Regions from separate parts of the Streptomyces sp. NPDC021012 genome, predicted to be linked through region 2. Evidence: riboswitches for the same ligand, from Rfam matches in the RefSeq annotation. Region 2 holds a riboswitch; each other region holds the start of a gene.
What was found. A riboswitch is a leader RNA that binds a small molecule or an ion and turns the genes downstream of it on or off. The one in region 2 is predicted to bind cyclic di-AMP.

Region 1 (4,995 bases), on a different contig from region 2:
AGTGCGGTTGAGCGTGGCCGAGCGGCGGGAGGAACTCCTGGGGGCCGCCGTCGAGCAGATCGAGGCCCGTGGCGTCGCCGCCGTCCGGATCTCCGACGTGGCCGCCGCGCTCGGCGTGAGCAACGCGCTCGTGCTCTACCACTTCTCGTCCAAGGAGCGGCTGGTCGCCGCGGCCTTCGCCCACGCGGCCGAGGACGACCTCGCCCAGCTGCGCCGGCTGCTCGGGCGGCGCTCCACCGCCCTCCGGCGGCTGCGGGCCGCGATCCGCTGGTACGCCCCGACCGGTCAGGCCAAGGGCTGGCGCCTGTGGATCGAGGGCTGGGCGGCCTCCCTGCGCGATCCCGAACTGCGCCGGGTCGCCGCCTCCCTCGACCGCGCGTGGAAGACGGCCCTGATCCAGGTCATCGAGGAGGGCGTCGCCACCGGGGAGTTCCGCTGCCCGGACCCCACCGGAACCGCCTGGCGCCTCACCGCCCTCCTCGACGGCCTCGCCGTCCAGACCACGGCCTACCCCGGCGCCCTCCCCCGCACCACGATGCTCCGCTGGGCGGACGCGGCCCTCACCCGGGAACTCGACCTGCCGGCACCGGATCCGGCCGCACCGGAGGAGCCGGGAGGGCCGGACGCGCCGGAGGTGCCGGAGGCCCCGGACGCGCCGGAGGTGCCGGACCGCCGCCCGCCGAGGCCGAGGCCGTAGCCGACCGGGCCCGAAAAGGCCGCCGCGGCCGGTCCGGACCCGGGCGATCCGCCCCGGCCGGCCCGGCCGCGCCCCCGCCCGCCGGGGCGGCCCCGTACGTCCCGCGCGTCAGATCAGTTCGTACACCGCCGAGACCGTGACCTGCTCCTCGATCTCGCCGGGTGCCAGGGGGACGCCGGGCTCGTCCGCGGGGAGGGGGGCCGTGCCGAGGCCGGGGCGGACGGATTCGCCTTCACTCAGGGAGACCAGCCGGCCGAGCTGGTGACCGCTGAGCCGGGCGTGCTGGGAGGCCTTGTCGTAGGCGTCCCGGTAGGCGGCCTCGCGGGCCTTGGCGCGCAGCGCCGACGGGTCGGCGACGTCGAAGACGACCCCGTTGATCCGGCCCGCGCTCCCGCTGGCTTCGTTGACGGCCCCGACGACCTGGCCGGTCCTGTCGATGTCGCGGACCTTCACGGAGAACGACTGCCCCGCCTGATAGCCCGTCACCTTGCTGTCCCCCTCCTTGGTCTGGGTGTAGACCGGGGACAGCGAGAGGCTGTCGGTGCGGACGTCCCGGTCGGCGATGCCCTGCCGGCGCAGCACGCCGAGCAGCGCCTCTGCCCCGGTCCGCTGCGCCGCCATCGCCTCCTTCGCCGTCGCGCGGGTGGCCTCGACGCCGACGGACAGGATCGCCAGGTCGGGCGCGGCGGACGCCCGGCCGTCGCCCGTGACGGTGACCGTTGCCGTGGCCGGGGCGGCGTCCCGGACGGAGGTGCGGAGGGCGGCCCGCCCGGGCGCGGCGGCCAGGGCGGGGGCCGCCGTGCCGGCGAGGAGGCCGCCGAGCACGGCGGTGGCGGCGAGCAGACGGGCGGTGCGGGCGGCGCTGGGCCGGCGAATCGTCACGGGCGGGTCCCTTCGGGCGGTGGGTGCCGGGGCTCCGGCGGGCACATCCCAGCACCCGGCGCCGCCGCCTCCCGCGCGCCACTCCTGACCGCCGGCGCCCTTCACCTCTCCGCACCAACCGGGGCCGCTCGTCCCCGCCGGTCCGTCCTCCGCTACAGGGGCATGAGGTCGGGGCGCTTCGCCTCCACGTGGTCGCCCGAGCTCTCGCCGCGCAGCCGGCGTCCGATCCAGGGCACCAGGTACTCCCGGGCCCAGTGGATGTCGTCGCGGCGGACTTCCAGCGTGCCGCGCGGCGGCTCCGGCGGCCAGGGCTGGTCCGGGTCGGCGGGCACCTCCATGCCGAGTACCTGGGCGGCGCGCAGGGCGACGCGGGTGTGGCCCTCGGGCGAGAGGTGCAGCCGGTCGTCGTCCCAGGCGCGCCGGTCCTGCACGGACTTCAGCGACCACAGGTCGAGGACCGGGCAGCCGTAGCGGTCCGCGATGGCCCGGACGTGCCCGTTGTACGTGGCGATCTTGCCGCGCAGGTGCTTGAGGAGGGTCACGCCGCGGGTGTCGAAGCCGGTGGTCACCATGACGGTGCCGACGGCGGAGGTGAGGTCGGCGACGGCGCGCTCGAAGCGCTCGGCCACCTCGTCGGGGTCCGTCCCGGGGCGGATGATGTCGTTGCCGCCCGCGCAGAAGGTCACCAGGTCGGGGGCGAGTTCCTTCGCCCGGGGGACCTGTTCCGCCACGATCTGGTCGAGGAGGCGCCCGCGTACGGCCAGGTTGGCGTAGCGGAAGGCGTCGTGCTCCGGCAGCTGGTCGGCGAGCAGGACCGCGAAGCGGTCCGCCCAGCCGACGTACGCCCCCTCGGGCCCGGGGTCCCCGACGCCCTCGGTGAAGCTGTCACCGATCGCCGCGTACGACCCGAATGCGTTCTTGTCTGTTGATCTCGAATCGTCTGCCACGGGACCACATCCTTCCTCTTCTGATGTGACCTACGCGACCGTAAGGAAGGGTTGACGCAGGGTGACATATGCCACCGATAAAGATTCCGCCAAACCGGAATACGCCGGAGGCCCGGCACAGGGGTGCCGGGCCTCCGGGAGGCGACGTCGCGTCAGATGCTCACGCCGTGCGCGCGCAGGGCAGCCAGCGGGTCGATGTCGGAGCCGTACTCCGGCCCGGTGCGCATCTCGAAGTGCAGGTGCGGGCCGGTGACGTTGCCGGTCGCGCCGGAGAGGCCTATCTGCTCGCCGCCGGTGACGGTCTGGCCGGCGGAGACGGAGATCGAGGACAGGTGGGCGTACTGCGAGAAGGTGCCGTCGGCGTGCTGGATGACGACCTGGTTGCCGTACGCGCCGCCGTCGCCGGCGGAGTAGACGGTGCCGGGGCCGACCGCGTGGACGGGGGTGCCGGTGGAGGCGATGAAGTCGACGCCGGTGTGGTAGCCGGAGGACCACATGGAGCCGGCCTGGTGGTACGGGGTCGACATGCCGGCGCCGGGGATGGGGGCGACCCAGCCGGAGGAGGAGGTCGCACCGGCCGACGGGGCGGGCGTCGAGGAGGAGGTGGCGGTCGCGGCGGCGGCCGGGGCCGGGGCGCGCTCGCCGCCACGGGAGGCGCGGGGGGCCTCGTCGCCGTTCTTGCCGGAGCTCCACGTGCCCCGGTGGTCGGCCCCGGCCGTGCTCTTGGCGCCGAGGGTGAGCTTCATGCCGGGCATGATCAGCGAGGGGTTCTCGCCGATGACCCGGCGGTTGTCCTCGTAGAGCTTGTGCCAGCCGCCGGCGAGGTGGTGCTCCGAGGCGATCTTCGACAGGTAGTCGCCCCGCACGACGGAGTACGTCTTCGGCGCGGCCTTCGCGGGGGCGGCGGGCGCGGCCTTCACCGGGGCGACGGCGGGAGCGGCGGCCGGGGCGGCCTGCTCGGCGGCGTGGGCGCCGGTGGCTCCGAGGAGCGGGAGGGCGACGACGGCGCCACCGGTGCCGGCGGCGGCGAGGCCGCGGGTCAGACGGCTGGACTTGGGGCGGCGGTGCTTACCCTTCGCGGGCATGGCGAATTCCTCTCCGGCGCCTGCGAGGTGAGCTGTCGGGTTCGGACTGGAGATGTCCGGCCGCGTTCTCGCGCGACTTCACCCCGAGCCGTCCTTCTTCGAAGGGATCGGCGTACTACCTGGGTCCCCCGCTCCTGCCTTCTTCGGGTGAGTGCGGATTCCGGTCGGTGGCAGGATTCGGCGGTCCGTCCGGATTGAGCGCGACGCTAGACGAGGGGGGTCGGGGCGAACAAGCCACGATTTCCAAGCGCTTCGGAATCCGGTGGAATGCGGCCGGAATTCCGGTCACCCTCCGTGGATGACTCCCCCTCGACCTCCTTTTCCCCGGGGGTATTTGGAAAAGACGATCAGGCACGGTCCGTCACGGTTATGACGCTGCTCACGCGCCGATCCCCATCTCCCCTGCAACCGGGGCGGGTTATGCGCAATCAGTCAATACGGACAGATCACCCATTCCCGTCCCAGGGGGTGCGAGTCCCGGCCCCCACCCGAGATGATTGCCCCAGGAACCGATCTACAGAACAGGAGCAGCCGTGACGCAGCAGCTGCCGCAGGTCCCGCCCGCCGAAGGCGCCGAGCCCGAGCTGACGGAGGTCCGCAACTTCCGGGACGTGGGCGGCCTGCCGACGACGGACGGGCGCGCCGTCCGCCCCGGCCGCCTCTTCCGCAGCGGCCACCTCGCCCACGCGACGGAGGACGACGCCGCCTTCCTGGCCTCGCTGGGGCTGCACACCGTCTTCGACTTCCGCAACGAGTCGGACCGGAAGGTCGAGGGCGCGGACGTCGAGCTGCCCGGCGTGCGGAACGTGAACATACCCCTCAACGACCCGGCCGACGGCAAGGAGTTCTGGAAGCTGGTGCGCGACGGCGAGACCGCGCAGCTGCGCGAGGTCCTCGGCGACGGCAAGGCGGCCGCGCGGATGGCCGACTCGTACCGGAAGATGATCGTCGAGCGGACCGCGGAGCACAGCCGGATCCTCCACGCCATGGCGGAGGAGAGCGTCCCGGCCCTCATGCACTGCGCCGCGGGCAAGGACCGGGCCGGGCTCGCCATCGCGATCACCCTGCTCGCGGTCGGGGTCGAGCGGGAGGCGATCGAGGCCGACTACGTGAAGTCGAACGACCCGCACCGCCGCTACAAGGTGCGCCGCAGCTCCACCAGCGCGGACGCGATGTCGCCCGAGGTGATGGAGCTGCTCAGCCCGCTCTTCGACGCGCGGGTGGAGTACCTGCGGGCCGCCTTCGAGACGATCGAGGCGACCTGGGGCACGGTCGACGCCTATCTGTCCGAGGGCCTGAAGCTGGCCCCCGAGACCCGTGAGCGGCTGCGGGAGCGCCTGGTCACGGAGGCGTAGCCGGCCCCTACTGGTTCTGCCCGCCCAGC
Region 2 (4,995 bases):
GGTGCTGTTCGCCGGCCTGACCCTCGTACAGCTCCGGTACATGCCCGTAAGGGCCGCTTCTGGCTCTCCGGACGGGAAGGGGGAGCGGGGGCAGTTCCGCACGGTGCTCTCCCACCGGACCTTCTGGCTCTTCTCGCTCGCCATGACCGGCTCGTACGTGCTGTCCTTCCAGGTCTACCTGGCGCTGCCGCTCGCGGCGGGCGGCACGGGCGCGACGACCGCGCTGTTCGCCGTCTCGGCGCTCGTCGCGCTCGCCGGGCAGCTGCGGATCACGGCCTGGTGCCGGGAGCGCCTCAGCCGGGAGCGGTGTCTCGTCCTCGGGCTCGCCCTGATGGGCGGGGCCTTCCTGGTCCCGGCCGTCCTGGGGCGCGGTCTGGTGGGGCTGCTGCTGTGCGCGGCGGTCCTGTCCGTGGCGAACGCGGTGCTCTACCCGTACGAGATGGACACCGTCGTCGCCCTGTCCCGGGGGCGCTGGGTGGCCACCCACTACGGGCTCTACAACACCGTGTGCGGGGTCGGCATCACCCTCGGGAACCTGGGGACCGGCGCGCTCCTCGACGTCACCGGCTGGTCGGCGGCGCCGTGGCTCGTGCTGTGCGCGGTGGGCCTGGTGTGCGCGGCGGCGATGGCCCTGCTCGCCCGGGGCGGCCGGCTGGCGGCGGGGGCGGCGGTGACCAGGGGCTGATCCCGTACGCCAGTCGGCCCCGCGGGAGTCGCCGCCCCGGGCGGCGGCGGCCACCCTGGGAGGGCGCGGTGCGGACCGCGGCGGGGCGGACCGGGCAGGGAGAGCACAGGTGGGGCCAGGAGCGGCGGACGGCGGACGGCGGGGCGGGGAACGCCCCGAGTACGGCGGCGTCCGCCGCTTCATCCGCGCGCTGCCCCCGCTGATCATCGTGGGCGGTGTCGCCTTCGACCTGGCGACACCGCCCGAGTACACGGCGGCGCCGCTCTTCTCCGCCGCCCCGCTGATCGCCGCGCCCTTCTTCTCCCTGCTCACGACCCTGCTCACCGGGATCGCCGCCGTCCTCGCCTCGGTCGGGCTGCACTCCTACAACGGCACCGTCGACGAGGTCGCGTCCCTCACCGAGACCCTGACCGTCCTCACCGTCTCCGCGCTCGCCCTCCTCATCAACCGGGTCGTGCGCCGCAGCGGCGAGCGCCTCGCCTCGGCGCGGGTCATCGCGGAGGCCGCGCAGAAGGCGGTGCTGCCGATGCCCGCCGAGCGGATAGGCGGGCTGCAGTGCGCGGCGCGGTACGAGGCGGCGCAGGCCGACGCGTTCATCGGCGGTGACCTGTTCGCGGTCCAGGACACCCCGCACGGGGTGCGGCTCGTGGTCGGGGACGTCCGGGGCAAGGGGATGGAGGCGGTCGAGGCCGTCGCCGTCGTCATCGGCGCCTTCCGGGAGGCGGCCGAGACGGAGCGGACCCTGGAGGGCGTGGCGCGGCGCCTGGAGCGGGCCCTTGCCCGGGAGGGCATGCGCCGGGACGACCTCGACTCCTTCGAGGGGTTCACCACCGCCGTCCTGGCCGAGATCCCGCGCGGCGACGGCGGCGGGACCTTCGGCGGTTTCGTACGGGTCGTCAACCGCGGGCACCCGCCGCCGCTGCTGCTGTACGGGGACGGGCGCCTGGACCTCCTGGAGCCGGGCGAGGCGGCGCTGCCGCTCGGCATGGGCGAGCTGGCGGCGTGGCCGGACCGGGCCGAGGCGCGGCCGTTCCCGCCGGGCGCGACGCTGCTCTTCTACACGGACGGCCTCTCGGAGGCGCGGAACGCGCGGGGCGTCTTCTACGATCCGGCGGCGCGGCTCGCCGGGCGGATCTTCCCGGGACCCGAGGAGCTGCTCGACGCGCTCGTGGACGACGTACGGCTCCACACGGGCGGCGGGTCGACGGACGACATGGCGCTGCTCGCGGTGAGCCGCCCGGCGACGGGGCAGCCCGAGCGGCGCCGGACGATGCCGGTGGTGCCGCCGGGCGGGCCCGGTCACCGGTCGTAGTCGAAGGGTATCACTGCGATAACAATTGACATAACGTCAGATCGCGGGGGTTTCGCGGAATCCACCGAAGGCCTTGCTGAAGGGGGGTCAACTCGGGCGATAGCCCCACAATTCAATGAATGATCAAGAGGAACGGCTTGGAATCGGGACCCCCTGTCTATTAACGTTCGATAACGCAGCGCGGTCGTCCCAGCCGTCGCAAGAGGCGGCACCGTGCGCACGCGCCGAATCCTGAAAAGGAACCGGGGAACCACCACTTGGGGTGAATCGGGCCCCTTCGCACCCGTGCGAGCGTGCCCGTAGGAGACCTTCCCGCTCCGAACCCGTCAGCTAACCCGGTAGGCGAGACGGAAGGAAAGGAGCGCGCCCCCGTGGCGTCCAACACTCCCGCACCCGAAGCCCCCTTCGACGCCTTCGGTGGTGGTGCGGCTCCCTCCGCCCCGGACACCGAGTGGAACCCCACCGAGGGCTCCCTGCGCGCCGAGAGCCGCTCCGGCGGCCGGCACCGGGTCGTCAAGCAGCGCTCCAACTTCGCCCGCTCCTCCACCGTCCTCGGCGTCGGCGTGATCGCCGCCGTCGGCGCGGGCGGCCTCGCCACCGCGCAGGAGAAGCCCCCGGTGGCGATATCCCTGCCGGACCTCCCGGACCTGAACCTGCCGGACGCCCACGACCTCCCCGGCGTCGGCGACCTCCTCCCCGAAGAGGAGAGCGCGCCCGCCGCCCAGGCCGAGGCGAACCCGCTCACCTCCGCCACCTACACCGCCCCGGCCGAGGAGCGGACCGCCTCCGCCCCCGCCGCGGGCGAGGCCCTGCGCGCCCGCATCCTCCAGCAGGCCGAGCAGCAGCAGGCCTCCGCCGACGCCGCCGAGAAGGCCGCCGTCGAGAAGGCCGCGGCCGAGAAGGCCGCCGCGGAGGCCAAGGCCAAGGAAGCCGCCGCGGAGAAGGAGGCCGCCGAGGCGAAGGCCAAGGCGGAGGCCGAAGCCAAGGCCAAGGCGGAAGCGGAGGCCAAGGCGAAGGCCGAGGCGGCCGAGGCCGAGCGCCTCGCCCAGCTCGCCGCCAGCTACTCGCTGCCGGTCTCCTCGTACACCCTCACCGCCACCTACATGCAGTCCGGCTCGATGTGGTCCTCCGGCTTCCACACCGGCCTCGACTTCGCCGCCCCCACGGGCACCCCGCTCAAGGCGGTCCACGGTGCCACCGTGAAGTCGGCCGGCTGGTCCGGCTCCTACGGCTACCGCATCGTCCTGGAGCTGGAGGACGGCACCGAGGTCTGGTACTGCCACCTCTCCTCCATGCTGGTCAGCGCCGGCCAGACCGTCGGCACCGGCGAGACCATCGGCCGCGTCGGCGCCACCGGCAACGTCACCGGCGCCCACCTCCACATGGAGGTCCACACCGCCGGCGGCGACGGCATCGACCCGGCGGCCTGGCTCCGCTCCAAGGGCCTGAACCCCTGAGGACCCGAACGGAACGGCGCCCCCGGCCCGGCGGATGCCGGACCGGGGGCGCCGTCGCCACTCCGGATCAGGTGAGCTCGGTGGGGACGTACATGCCCCCGAGACGCCAGTCGCTCGGCAGGTTCCAGTAGCAGTAACCGCTCTTGCCGCCGTAGTACTGGTCACCGAGGTAGAGCAGCCAGTTGCCCGTCTCGGGGCCGACGATGCCGTCGGCCTTGAGGCCGAGACGGCTCTGCAGCCAGACGATCTGGGCCTTGGTCTGCGGCCCCCACTGGCTGTCCTCCGAGATCAGCGCGCGGTCCCCGGCCTTCCGGGCGATGTCGTTCGCCAGGTGCTGGGCGCACCAGACGCCCGCACCGCTGTTGGAGTAACCGCCGCCGACGTAACCGGCCCCCTCGACGGCGCCGGCCGGACCGCCGGTCGCCCCGACGACCAGCGCCGCCGTACCCAGCGCGAGACCCGCCTTGGCCACGATCTTCTTGAACACGTGCGTCTCCCCGTTCTGAAACGATCTTGCGAGGACGACGGTACCGTGCGACCGGAGCCCGTGGGGCCGTGGGACGTCCCGGGAAACCGGCGTCAGCGGCGGTACGGGTTGTAGCCGTCGTAGTCCCGGTACTGCGGCGGCGCCCAGACCCGGCCCGTCGCCCGCGCCGCGTACGTGAGCGCGGGGGAGGCGACCTCGCGGCGCTGCCACAGGTGGTGCAGCAGCTCCTGCTCCCGGGCCGGGAAGTCGGGCCCCGCCGCGCCGCGCCGGGCCCGGTCCCGCAGGAACGCCAGGGTCGTCGCGAAGGACTCGTACTCGCCGACCGCCCGCGCGGCCGGCGCTCCGTAGGTCCGCGCGGCGAACGCGCGGGCCGTCTTCCGGGCCCGCATCGACGACAGCGCGAGCGGCTCCGCGGGGGCGAGCCAGCCGGCCGCCGCGTACGCCGGGAGCTCCCCGGATATCGTGCGCAGCTCGCGCTGCCGGCTCCACACCGCCAGCCAGGTCAGCAGGCCGAAGGCCGGGACCATGAGCACCCCGTACACCGCGTAGAAGGCCAGCGGGCCGCCGAAGGTGGCCGAGCCGTTCCACGCGGCGTGCAGGCTCATCGCGAGCAGCAGCCCCGCCAGCGGCAGCAGCACCCGGCGCAGCCGCTTCCCGCGCGGCGCGAGGGCGGCGAGACCGAAGCCGATGCCGGTGAGCACGGTGAACAGCGGATGCGCGAACGGCGACATCACGGCCCGTACGAAGAAGGTCGCGGCGGTCACCGAGCCCAGGCCGGAGGCGCCGAACTCCTGGTCCTCGCCGAAGGCGTTGCCGAGATAGAGGATGTTCTCGGTGAAGGCGAAGCCGGTCGCGGTGAAACCGGCGAACACGACGCCGTCGACGAGACCGCCGAAGTCCTTCCGGCGGAAGAGGAACAGCAGCAGGACCGCGGCCGCCTTCGCGCTCTCCTCCACCACCGGGGCGATGACGGTGGCCCCGAGGTTGTCGGCGGAGTCCGGATCGGCCGTGGCCGTGGCGATCCAGCGGACCGCGAAGGAGTTCGCCAGGATCG
Region 3 (4,995 bases), on a different contig from region 2:
AGGCCCGTCGTCGGATCCGTTCCCGGACGGAAGCCCGTTGCCGCCCGCCGGGCCGGGGCCGGACGCGCCGTACGAGGTCACACAGCCAGCATGCGCCCGAGGCGAAAGCCGCCGCATCCCGGGCCGGACACGCCCGGCGGGGCGCGCGCTCGACACGCTTCCGCGCGCCCCACTGGACGGTGTTGACCCCACGCGCCCGCGCCGTCACACTCGGTCGTCGACCGCCGCCACCGGCGCGCGGCGGCACGACCTCGCGAGCAGGGGGCACGATGACGGGCCAGGTTCTTCCGTACGACGTTCACGGCGAGGGTCCCGGGAGGGCCCTCGTCCTCCACAACTGGTTCGGCGACCGCACCAGCTTCGCCCCGCTGCGCGCCCATCTGGACGGCGCCGTCGGCACGTACGCCTTCGTCGACTGCCGGGGCTACGGCGAAGCCCTCGACCACGCGGGCGCCTACACGATGGAAGAGGTCGCGGCCGACGCCCTCGCGGTCGCCGACGACCTCGGCTGGGACGAGTTCTCCGTCATCGGCCACTCGATGGGCGGCAAGGCGGCCCAGCTGATGCTCCTCGACGCCCCGGACCGGGTCCGCTCGATCATCGGCGTCTCGCCGGTCTCCGCGGCCGGCTTCCCGCTCGACGGGGAGACCTGGGAGCTCTTCGCCGGAGCCGCCGACGAACCGGCCAACCGGCGCGCGATCATCGACAACACCACGGGCGGACGCTACGACGACGCGTGGCTGAGCGCGCTCGTCGAGCGTTCCGTCACCCGTTCCTCCGCGACGGCCTTCCGCGCCTACCTGGACTCCTGGTCCCGCACCGACTTCCACGAGCGCGTCCGCGACAACCCCATCCCCGTGCTGCTCGTCGTCGGCGCCCACGACCCCGCGCTCGGCGCCGAGGCGATGGAGGCCACCTGGCTGCGCTGGTACCCCAACGCACGCCTCGAAGTCCTCAAGGACGCCGGTCACTACCCTCCCGAGGAGACCCCGCAGGCCCTCGCCGAGGCCATCGAGGCCTTCCTCGGCGCCTGAGAGGCCCCCGCCCCGGGTCTCATCCGAAGGTCGTCGGAACCGACGACTTTCGAGGACAGCGGCGGGGCCCCTCGGCAGTGGATCATCGTGCTCACGACCTCAAGGGGCGGTCTTCCCCGGACCGTCCACGACCGGCAGGAGCACGACCGATGGGCCTCGCACAGTCTCAGCACCGCTTTCTCGTCCGGCAGAAGGTGACGCTGATGGCCAACCGGTACCTGGTGCACACCATCGGCCCGGACGGCAAGGAGGACGAACTCGTCGCCTTCGCCCACCAGAAGAGGATGGCGCTCAAGGAGCACGTCACCTTCTACACGGACGAGTCCAAGCGCCAGGTCCTCTTCACCTTCAAGGCCCGCCAGGTCATCGACCTCGGCGCGACGTACGACGTGCTCGGCGCCAACGGCGCCCGACTGGGCGCCTTCCGGAAGGACTTCGGCGCGTCCCTGCTGCGCAGCACCTGGCACCTGAACCGGGAGGGCGAGCAGCGGGAGGCCACCGGACAGGAGCGGAACGAACTGGTGGCGCTGCTGCGGCGCGCCTGGGAGTTCCTGCCCCTGGACCTCGTTCCGTTCGTCGTGCCGTACCACTTCGACTTCACCGAGGGAGGGCGCTCCGTCATGTCGGTGGACAAGCTCTTCGGGATCCGGGACCGGTACGTGCTCGACATAGCCGACCCGGAGCTCGACCGGCGGCTCGCGATAGCCCAGACCGTGGCCCTCGACGCCCTGCAGTCCCGCTGACCCGGCCTCCGCGCTCCCGGACCACCCGCCCGACCGGGCCCCCCCGCCGACCGACCCGCCGCGTCTACCCTGGAGAGACGGGCGGGGAACGGGACACGGCGTTCCTCCCCGCGCCCGAGCCGCGTGGACGGAAGGGCGGCGGACCATGTTCTTCAGCGACCGCAGTGACGCGGGGCGGCAGCTCGCCGCCCGGCTCGACCGCCTCAAGGGCCATGACGTCGTGGTCCTGGGGCTCCCACGGGGTGGCGTGCCGGTGGCGGCTGAGGTCGCCGACGCCCTCGACGCGCCGCTCGACATCTGTCTCGTGCGGAAGCTGGGCGTGCCCCATCAGCCGGAGCTGGCGATGGGGGCGCTCGGGGAGGGCGGCGTGCGGGTGCTCAACGAGCGGGTGCTCCGGGAGGCCCGTGTGAGCGAGCGCGACCTCGCCGCCGTGGAGGAGAGGGAGCACGCCGAGCTCGACCACCGGGCCCAGCGCTACCGGGGCAGCCGGACCCCCGTTCCCCTGGAAGGGCGGACGGTCGTCGTGGTCGACGACGGGCTGGCCACGGGCGCCACGGCACTGGCGGCCTGCCGGGTGGTGCGGGCCCGGGGCGCGGCACGGATCGTCCTCGCGGTCCCGGTGGCGCCGAAGGGCTGGACGGCCCGCCTCGGCGGCGAGGCCGACGAGACCGTCAGCGTGCACACGCCGGAACTCTTCTTCGCGATCGGGCAGTTCTACCGGGACTTCTCACAGACCCCGGACGCCGAGGTCATCGACTGCCTGGACCGCAACAGGGCCGCGCGGGACCCCGTCGTGCAGGACACGGACGTGCGGATCCCGGTCGTCGGCGTCACCCTCGGCGGGCGGCTCGCGGTGCCCGAGGACGCACACGGGATCGTCCTGTTCGCGCACGGCAGCGGCAGCAGCCGCCACAGCCCGCGGAACCGGGCGGTCGCCGCGGCGCTCAACCGGGCGGGCCTGGGGACGCTGCTCTTCGACCTGCTGACCGAGGTGGAGGCGACCGACCGGGCCCATGTCTTCGACACCCCGCTGCTGGCCGGGCGGCTCGCCGGGGCCACGGAGTGGCTGGCCGGGCGGCCCGGGAGCAGGGGGCTCCCGCTCGGGTACTTCGGCGCGAGCACGGGCGCGGCCGCCGCGCTGTGGGCGGCGGGCGATCCCGCGTCCCCGGTGAGCGCCGTCGTCTCGCGCGGCGGTCGGCCGGACCTCGCGGCCGAGCGCCTGGCCCAGGTGCGCGCCCCGACGCTCCTGGTGGTGGGCGGCGCGGACGCGCTGGTCCTGGACCTCAACCGGCGGGCCCTGGCGCTGCTGCGCTGCGAGAACCGGCTCTCGGTCGTGGGCGGCGCCGGTCACCTCTTCGAGGAGCCGGGCGCCCTGGAGGAGGTGGCGGACCTCGCCACCTCCTGGTTCGCCGAGCACTTCCGGCGTGCGGGGATCAGTACGCCGAGTTGACGTTGTCGATGGAGCCGTAGCGGTCGGCCGCGTAGTTGCAGGCGGCGGTGATGTTGGCGACCGGGTCGAACAGGTCCAGGGACGTGCCGGGCACGTGGTAGGCGAGGAAGGTCGGCTCGATGACCTGGAGGAGGCCCTTCGAGGGGGTGCCGGCGGCGGCGTTGGAGTCCCAGAGGTTGATGGCCTGGGGGTTGCCGGAGGACTCGCGCATGACGTTGCGGTAGATGCCGTCGTAGGACCCGGGGATGCCCTGCTGGCCCATGATGGCCAGCGACTCGCGGATCCAGCCGTCGAGGTTGTCGGCGTAGTTCGTGGCGGCGATCGAGGCCGCCTGGACGGCGGCGGGAGCGGCGGCGGCCGGAGCGGCGGCCGCGGCGGAGGCGCCCGTCCCGGTGGCGACGGCGGGGGTGGCCGACCGGTGCTCCGAGCGGCTCGCCCGCTCGGTCGTGGCGGACTTCTCCGCCCGCGCGGGGGCGGCCTTCGCGGAATCCCGACGAATCGTCAGTTCGAGACCGGGATGAATGAGTGACGGGTTGTCACCTACGGCGCTCTTGTTCGCGCGGTAAAGGCTCTTCCAGCCACCCTGAATTCCCTTCTTGCGGGCGATCAGGGAAAGCGAGTCACCGCTCACGACGGTGTACGTGTGGGCCGCGGTCGGGGCGGCGGGCGCCTTGACCACGATCGGCGCGGCGGGCGCGGCGACCGACTGGGCGGCACTCGCCGGGGCCCCGGCCACGGGCGCGGCACCGGCGACGGCCGGGGCGATCAGCGGCAGGGTGAGTGCGGCGCCACCCGTGCCGACCAGGGCGAGGCCGCGGGAGACGCGGCCGGAACGGGGGCGACGGTGCTTACCGTGAGCAGGCATGACGGGTTTCCTCTCCGGCGCCTGCGAGGTGAGCTGTCGGGTTCGGACGGGAGATGTCCGGCCGCGCGCACGCGGCTTCACCCCGAGCCGTTCCGGATTCCGGACCGGCGTATTCGTGGGTCCCCCGCTCCTGCCGTCGGGTGAAAGGGAGGTTTACCGAGCGGCGGCAGGATTGGGCGTTCCGCTCGAATGGAGGTGACCGTAGGCCAGTAATGCGACGGATAACAAGACGGGTGGACCCCGGGAATCGGGAAATGGATCACGGAATTCGGCGAATTCAAGATCGATGCCGCATCGGGGATGTCGAACTTCCTTGTGCGGTATGGGTCGGGAGGAGGCGTCTCCGGGGTTCCGGTCCGAGTGAGTGAGTCGCGTCACGCGGAGAGTAATGTCCGAATATGGGCTTTAATTCCGCGGTGGGTAAGTGAGGGGGAAATACCCGTGATGGGGTGTCCGGGCGAGGTAACTCCCAGGGCGGGTCAAAAGTCGCAAAACCGACATTTGTCTTGAAGGATGGAGACAGTCGACCCAGGAGACACCCCATGCCCCCCTCCACCTCCCTGCTCAGCCCCGACAGCCTCGACCGCGAGGCGGCCGCCCTCTTCGAGAGCGCCGTCTGGCAGCGGATCGTCACGGACTGGACCGCCCCCGCGGTGCCGGGGCCGACGGCCCCCGAGGAGTCGCCGCCGGCGGAGGAGGGCTGGCGGGGACTGCTCAGCGTGCCGGTGGACCGGCTCGTGGCCGACGCGCTCGCCGCCCTGCCGCCGGAGCTCCCCGCCGAGCGCCGCATCCCGGGGCGGCTCGGAGCCGTACTGCCCGACCGGCTGCACACCTGGCGCCGCATCGGGCAGGCCGACCTGCGCCCCTCGGTCCACCTCGGCTACGCCCGCCTGGTGCTGACGG
Region 4 (4,995 bases), on a different contig from region 2:
GTGAGCAGCGCCGTCAGGGCCGGGCTCCCGGAGGCCTGCGCGAGCGTCTCGTGGAACCAGCCGCCGAGCGAGCGCAGGTCCTCGCCCCGGCCGCGCCTGGCCCGCTCCTGCCCCAGCCTGACCAGGCCGCGCAGCACCTTGAGATGGGCCTCGGTACGCCGCTGGGCGGCCCGCGCGGCCCCCAGCGGTTCGAGCAGCGCCCACATGGCGAGCAGATCGCCCGCCTCCTGCTCGGTCGGCTCGGCGACATGGGCGCCCGCATGGCGGCGGGTGACGACGAAGCCCTCGGACTCCAGGGTGCGCAGCGCCTCGCGGACCGGGACGCGGGAGACCCCGTACCGGCGGGCGAGCTGCTCCTCGGTCAGCCGGCTGCCCCGCTCGTACACGCCGGAGACGATGTCGTCCCGGATCGCCGTGCATACCGAATGCGCGGGAATACGCATGTCCGACCTCCGCCTTGGTCCGCGCGAGTCAATTCGATCGGCGCCTGTTCTGCGCCCGATCTTCGACTCTATTGCAGCGGGCCGAAATTTCCGATGCCCCAGCGGATTCCATGGATATCTTTTGGCCAGCGAAAAGCCCCGGCTCAGTACGAGCCGGGGCTTTCGCGACGCGATCCGGAGCCGGTCCGGACGGGGTCAGACGTTGACGCCGCGGGAGCGGAGGTACGTGATCGGGTTGATGTCCGAGCCGTAGTCGGGGCTCGTGCGCGCCTCGAAGTGGAGGTGCGGGCCGGTGGAGTTGCCGCTCGAACCCGAGATGCCGATCTGCTGGCCCGGCTCGACGGTCTGGCCGACGTGGACCTCGATGGAGGAGAGGTGCCCGTACTGGGTGTACGTGCCGTCGTTCATCCGGATGACGATGTTGTTGCCGTACGCGCCGCCCCAGCCGGCCTCGACGACGGTGCCGGAGCCGACGGAGACGACCCGGGTGCCGTAGGCGGCGTGGAAGTCGATGCCGGAGTGCTGGCCGGAGGACCAGAGCGAGCCGCCGGTCTTGTAGCCGGTGGAGACGTACGAGCCGGCGACGGGGGCCTGGAAGGAGGCCAGGCGGCGGCGCTCGGCCTCACGGGCGGCGCGCTGGCGCTCCAGCCGGATCTCCTTGGCGCGGGCCTCGGCCTTGCGCTCCGCCTCGGCCTTGGCCTTCGCCTTGGCGATGGCCTCGACGGCCTCCTGCTCCTGGGCGGCGGCCTGGGCGTTGATCCGGTCGACGAGGGAGTCCTCGGTGATCACCTGGGTGAGACCGGTGTCCTCGGTGGAGCGGTGGTCCGTGTCGGCGGCGAGCGCCGGGGAGGCGAGGGTTCCGATGACGCCGGTGGTGGCCAGCGTCGCGGCGCCGGCGATGCCCACGCTGCGGCGCGCCATCCGGCTCGGAGCACGATGCTTCCCGGTGGCACGGGTGAACGCCATGAAGAGGCTGGTCCTTTCCTTCCCTCTCGCCTACCGGGTTAGCTGACGGGTTCGGAGCAGGAAGGTCTCCTACGAGCCCCTCCGTACGAGACGAAGGCGCCCGATTCACCCCAGGGACTGCGCGTGGGTCCCCGGCTCCCCAGGCTCGCGCCTGACGGGGACTCGGCGATGACTGTCCGATGCCGCGGTTGCGGCACGTGCAACTGACGAACAGCCGCCTCGACGCTATGCGGATCGTCTTTCAATCACCAACCAGACACGCTTTTTGTAAGACATGCCACAGGGCAAACGATCACCCTTGGTCTCAATACGGACAAAGCGGATGACCCCGACGAACTATGCCGTCGGGGTCCGCCTGTTGTCGCTTCGGGGCCGGAATCAGCCGGTCACGACGGTCACTTCACCGATGCCGAGCGCGCGCACCGGCTCCGCGATCTGCGCCGCATCGCCGACGAGGACGGTGACGAGCCGGTCCACCGGGAAGGCGCTGACCACGGCGGCCGTCGCCTCGACGGTGCCGGTCTCGGCCAGGCGCGCGTACAACTGGGCCTGGTAGTCGTCCGGGAGGTGCTGCTCCACCTGGTCGGCGAGCGTCCCGGCGACGGAGGCGGCGGTCTCGTACTTGAGGGGGGCCACGCCCACCAGGTTCTGCACGGCCGTCTCGCGCTCGGCGTCCGTCAGCCCCTCGGCGGCCAGCGTGCGCAGCACCTTCCACAGGTCCTCGAGCGCCGGGCCCGTGTTGGGGGTGTCGACGGATCCACTGATGGCGAGCATCGACGCGCCGTTCCCCCCGGCGTCCGAGCGGAGCACCTGGCCGAAGGCCCGCACGCCGTACGTGTAGCCCTTCTCCTCGCGCAGGACCCGGTCCAGGCGCGAGGTCAGGGTGCCGCCGAGGCAGTACGTGCCGAGGACCTGGGCCGGCCAGACGCGGTCGTGCCGGTCGGGGCCGATCCGGCCGATGAGCAGCTGCGTCTGCACGGCGCCGGGACGGTCCACGATGACGACCCGCCCGGTGTCGTCGGCGGTGATCGGCGGCATCGGGAGCGGCTCGGCCGGCTCACCGGTCCAGGCGCCCAGCGTCTCGGCGAGGACCTTGTCCAGGTCGACGCCGGTCAGGTCGCCGACGACCACGGCGGTGGCCGTGCCCGGCCGGACGTACGCCTCGTAGAAGGCGCGGACGGCGGCGGCGTCGATGCGCTCGACGGTCTCCTCGGTGCCCTGGCGCGGCCGGGACATCCGGGACTCGGCCGGGAACAGCTCCTTGGAGAGCTGCTTCGCGGCGCGGCGACCCGGGTTGGCCGTCTCGTGCGGGATCTCGTCGAGACGGTTGCGCACCAGGCGCTCGATCTCGGTGTCCAGGAACGCCGGGGCGATCAGGGCCTCGGAGAGCAGGCCGAGCGCCTTGGGCAGCCGGGAGACCGGGACCTCGAGGGAGACCCGTACGCCCGGGTGGTCGGCGTGCGCGTCGAGCGTGGCGCCGCAGCGCTCCAGCTCGGCCGCGAACTCCTCGGCGCTGTGCTGGTCGGTGCCCTCGGAGAGCGCGCGGGCCATGATGGTCGCGACGCCGTCGAGACCGGCGGGCTCGGCGTCCAGCGGGGCCGGCAGGAAGATCTCCACGGCGACGACCTGCTGGCCGGGGCGGTGGCTGGTGAGCACGGTCAGACCGTTGTCCAGCTTCCCGCGGTCCGGCGCCGGGAAGGCCCACGGCTTCGGGGCGCCCGGCTGGGGCTGCGGGTGGAAGTCCATGCTCGTCAAAGCCGCGGCAGCGTCGGTCACTGGTCCGCTCCTTCTTCGTCGTTTTCGCCGTCGGCGTCTTCGCTCTGTTCGGGGGCCACCGGCTCGTAGACGAGCACCGCGCGGTTGTCGGGGCGCAGCTTGGCCGCGGCGACCGCCCGCACCTCCTCGGCGGTGACGTCCAGGACGCGGTCGACGGCGGTCAGGGCGAGCTGCGGGTCGCCGAACAGCACGGCGAACCGGCACAGTTCGTCCGCGCGGCCCGCGACGGTGCCGAGCCGGTCCAGCCACTCGCGCTCCAACTGGGCCTGCGCGCGCTCCATCTCCTCGGGCGTGGGGCCCTCGGCGGCGAACCGGGCGAGCTCCTCGTCGACGGCCGCCTCGATCTGCGGGACCTCGACTCCCCCGGAGGTCTTGACGTCCAGCCAGCCCAGCGAGGGGGCCCCGGCGAGCCGCAGCAGGCCGAAGCCGGCGGCGACGGCCGTACGGTCGCGGCGGACCAGGCGGTTGTGCAGGCGGGAGGACTCCCCGCCGCCCAGCACCGTCAGGGCCAGGTCGGCGGCGTCGCACGCGCGCGTGCCGTCGTGCGGCAGGCGGTAGGCGGCCATCAGCGCACGGGCCGGGACCTCCTCCTCGACGACCTCGCGGAGCTGCTCGCCGATGACCTCGGGCAGCTCGCCGGAGCGCGGCTCGGGCTTGCCGTCGTGGGCGGGGATGGAGCCGAAGTACTTCTCGACCCAGGCGAGCGTCTGCACCGGGTCGATGTCGCCGACGACGGACAGCACGGCGTTGTTCGGGGCGTAGTACGTGCGGAAGAAGTTCCGCGCGTCCTCCAGGGTCGCCGCGTCCAGGTCGGCCATGGAGCCGATCGGCGTGTGGTGGTACGGGTGGCCCTCCGGGTACGCGAGGGCGGTCAGCTTCTCGAAGGCCGTGCCGTACGGCACGTTGTCGTAGCGCTGGCGGCGCTCGTTCTTGACGACGTCCCGCTGGTTCTCCATGGACTCGTCGTCCAGGGCCGCGAGCAGCGAGCCCATGCGGTCGGCCTCCAGCCAGAGCGCGAGCTCCAGCTGGTGCGTGGGCATGGTCTCGAAGTAGTTGGTGCGCTCGAAGCTCGTCGTGCCGTTGAGCGAGCCGCCGGCGCCCTGCACCAGCTCGAAGTGACCGTTCCCGTGGACCTGCTTCGAACCCTGGAACATCAGGTGCTCGAAGAGGTGGGCGAGGCCCGTGCGGCCCTTGACCTCGTGGCGCGAGCCGACGTCGTACCAGAGGCAGACCGCGGCGACCGGGGTCAGGTGGTCCTCGGAGAGCACCACCCGCAGGCCGTTCGCCAACCGGTGCTCGGTCGCTGTCAGGCCGCCGGAGCCGGCCTCGGCCGTGGCCGTGTGACCCATGGGCATGTACGTCCCTTCGATCGCGATGTGAAAAAGTCCTGCCACTGTATGCAAGCGCGCCGACACCTGGCGAAGTTCCCGACCCTTCGTGATGTCCCTCTTCCGGGTCGCGGTCGGCGTTGTCGGTGGCACGGTCCACAATGGTCCGCGTCAGATCAACCTTGTTGGTGAAGGAGCCGCAGCCGCGATGGCCCGCCGCAGCACGAAGACACCGCCGCCGGACGACGCGTACGAGGAGAGGATCCTCGACATCGACGTGGTCGACGAGATGCAGGGCTCCTTCCTCGAGTACGCGTACTCGGTGATCTACTCGCGTGCCCTCCCCGACGCCCGCGACGGCATGAAGCCCGTCCAGCGGCGCATCGTCTACCAGATGGGCGAGATGGGGCTCCGCCCCGACCGCGGCTTCGTCAAGTGCGCCCGTGTCGTCGGCGAGGTCATGGGCAAGCTCCACCCGCACG

Region 1: it holds a riboswitch for cyclic di-AMP, as region 2 does, so the genes downstream of both, ACH4TP_RS12040 (peptidoglycan DD-metalloendopeptidase family protein) here and ACH4TP_RS20370 (M23 family metallopeptidase) in region 2, are expected to answer to the same signal.
Region 3: it holds a riboswitch for cyclic di-AMP, as region 2 does, so the genes downstream of both, ACH4TP_RS06460 (transglycosylase SLT domain-containing protein) here and ACH4TP_RS20370 (M23 family metallopeptidase) in region 2, are expected to answer to the same signal.
Region 4: it holds a riboswitch for cyclic di-AMP, as region 2 does, so the genes downstream of both, ACH4TP_RS34345 (M23 family metallopeptidase) here and ACH4TP_RS20370 (M23 family metallopeptidase) in region 2, are expected to answer to the same signal.

What each region holds. Positions count from the first base shown of each region.
Region 1 covers NZ_JBIRQU010000003.1:471,719-476,713, reverse strand. Annotated here, with positions in the region: gene ACH4TP_RS12055 (TetR/AcrR family transcriptional regulator) at 1-697, shown strand, start outside; gene ACH4TP_RS12050 (SIMPL domain-containing protein) at 806-1,579, opposite strand; gene ACH4TP_RS12045 (SGNH/GDSL hydrolase family protein) at 1,732-2,526, opposite strand; gene ACH4TP_RS12040 (peptidoglycan DD-metalloendopeptidase family protein) at 2,679-3,611, opposite strand; cyclic di-AMP (ydaO/yuaA leader) riboswitch at 3,616-3,804, opposite strand; gene ACH4TP_RS12035 (tyrosine-protein phosphatase) at 4,145-4,966, shown strand; gene ACH4TP_RS12030 (DUF6126 family protein) at 4,974-4,995, opposite strand, start outside.
Region 2 covers NZ_JBIRQU010000005.1:601,993-606,987, forward strand. Annotated here, with positions in the region: gene ACH4TP_RS20360 (MFS transporter) at 1-685, shown strand, start outside; gene ACH4TP_RS20365 (PP2C family protein-serine/threonine phosphatase) at 795-1,997, shown strand; cyclic di-AMP (ydaO/yuaA leader) riboswitch at 2,210-2,357, shown strand; gene ACH4TP_RS20370 (M23 family metallopeptidase) at 2,369-3,454, shown strand; gene ACH4TP_RS20375 (peptidoglycan-binding protein) at 3,522-3,941, opposite strand; gene ACH4TP_RS20380 (PrsW family intramembrane metalloprotease) at 4,034-4,995, opposite strand, start outside.
Region 3 covers NZ_JBIRQU010000002.1:251,352-256,346, reverse strand. Annotated here, with positions in the region: gene ACH4TP_RS06480 (SpoIIE family protein phosphatase) at 1-81, opposite strand, end outside; gene ACH4TP_RS06475 (alpha/beta fold hydrolase) at 270-1,034, shown strand; gene ACH4TP_RS06470 (hypothetical protein) at 1,184-1,777, shown strand; gene ACH4TP_RS06465 (phosphoribosyltransferase family protein) at 1,923-3,227, shown strand; gene ACH4TP_RS06460 (transglycosylase SLT domain-containing protein) at 3,211-4,092, opposite strand; cyclic di-AMP (ydaO/yuaA leader) riboswitch at 4,098-4,281, opposite strand; gene ACH4TP_RS06455 (hypothetical protein) at 4,635-4,995, shown strand, end outside.
Region 4 covers NZ_JBIRQU010000015.1:126,375-131,369, reverse strand. Annotated here, with positions in the region: gene ACH4TP_RS34350 (GntR family transcriptional regulator) at 1-443, opposite strand, end outside; gene ACH4TP_RS34345 (M23 family metallopeptidase) at 639-1,409, opposite strand; cyclic di-AMP (ydaO/yuaA leader) riboswitch at 1,422-1,587, opposite strand; gene ACH4TP_RS34340 (M16 family metallopeptidase) at 1,788-3,155, opposite strand; gene ACH4TP_RS34335 (M16 family metallopeptidase) at 3,182-4,540, opposite strand; gene ACH4TP_RS34330 (DNA topoisomerase (ATP-hydrolyzing) subunit A) at 4,722-4,995, shown strand, end outside.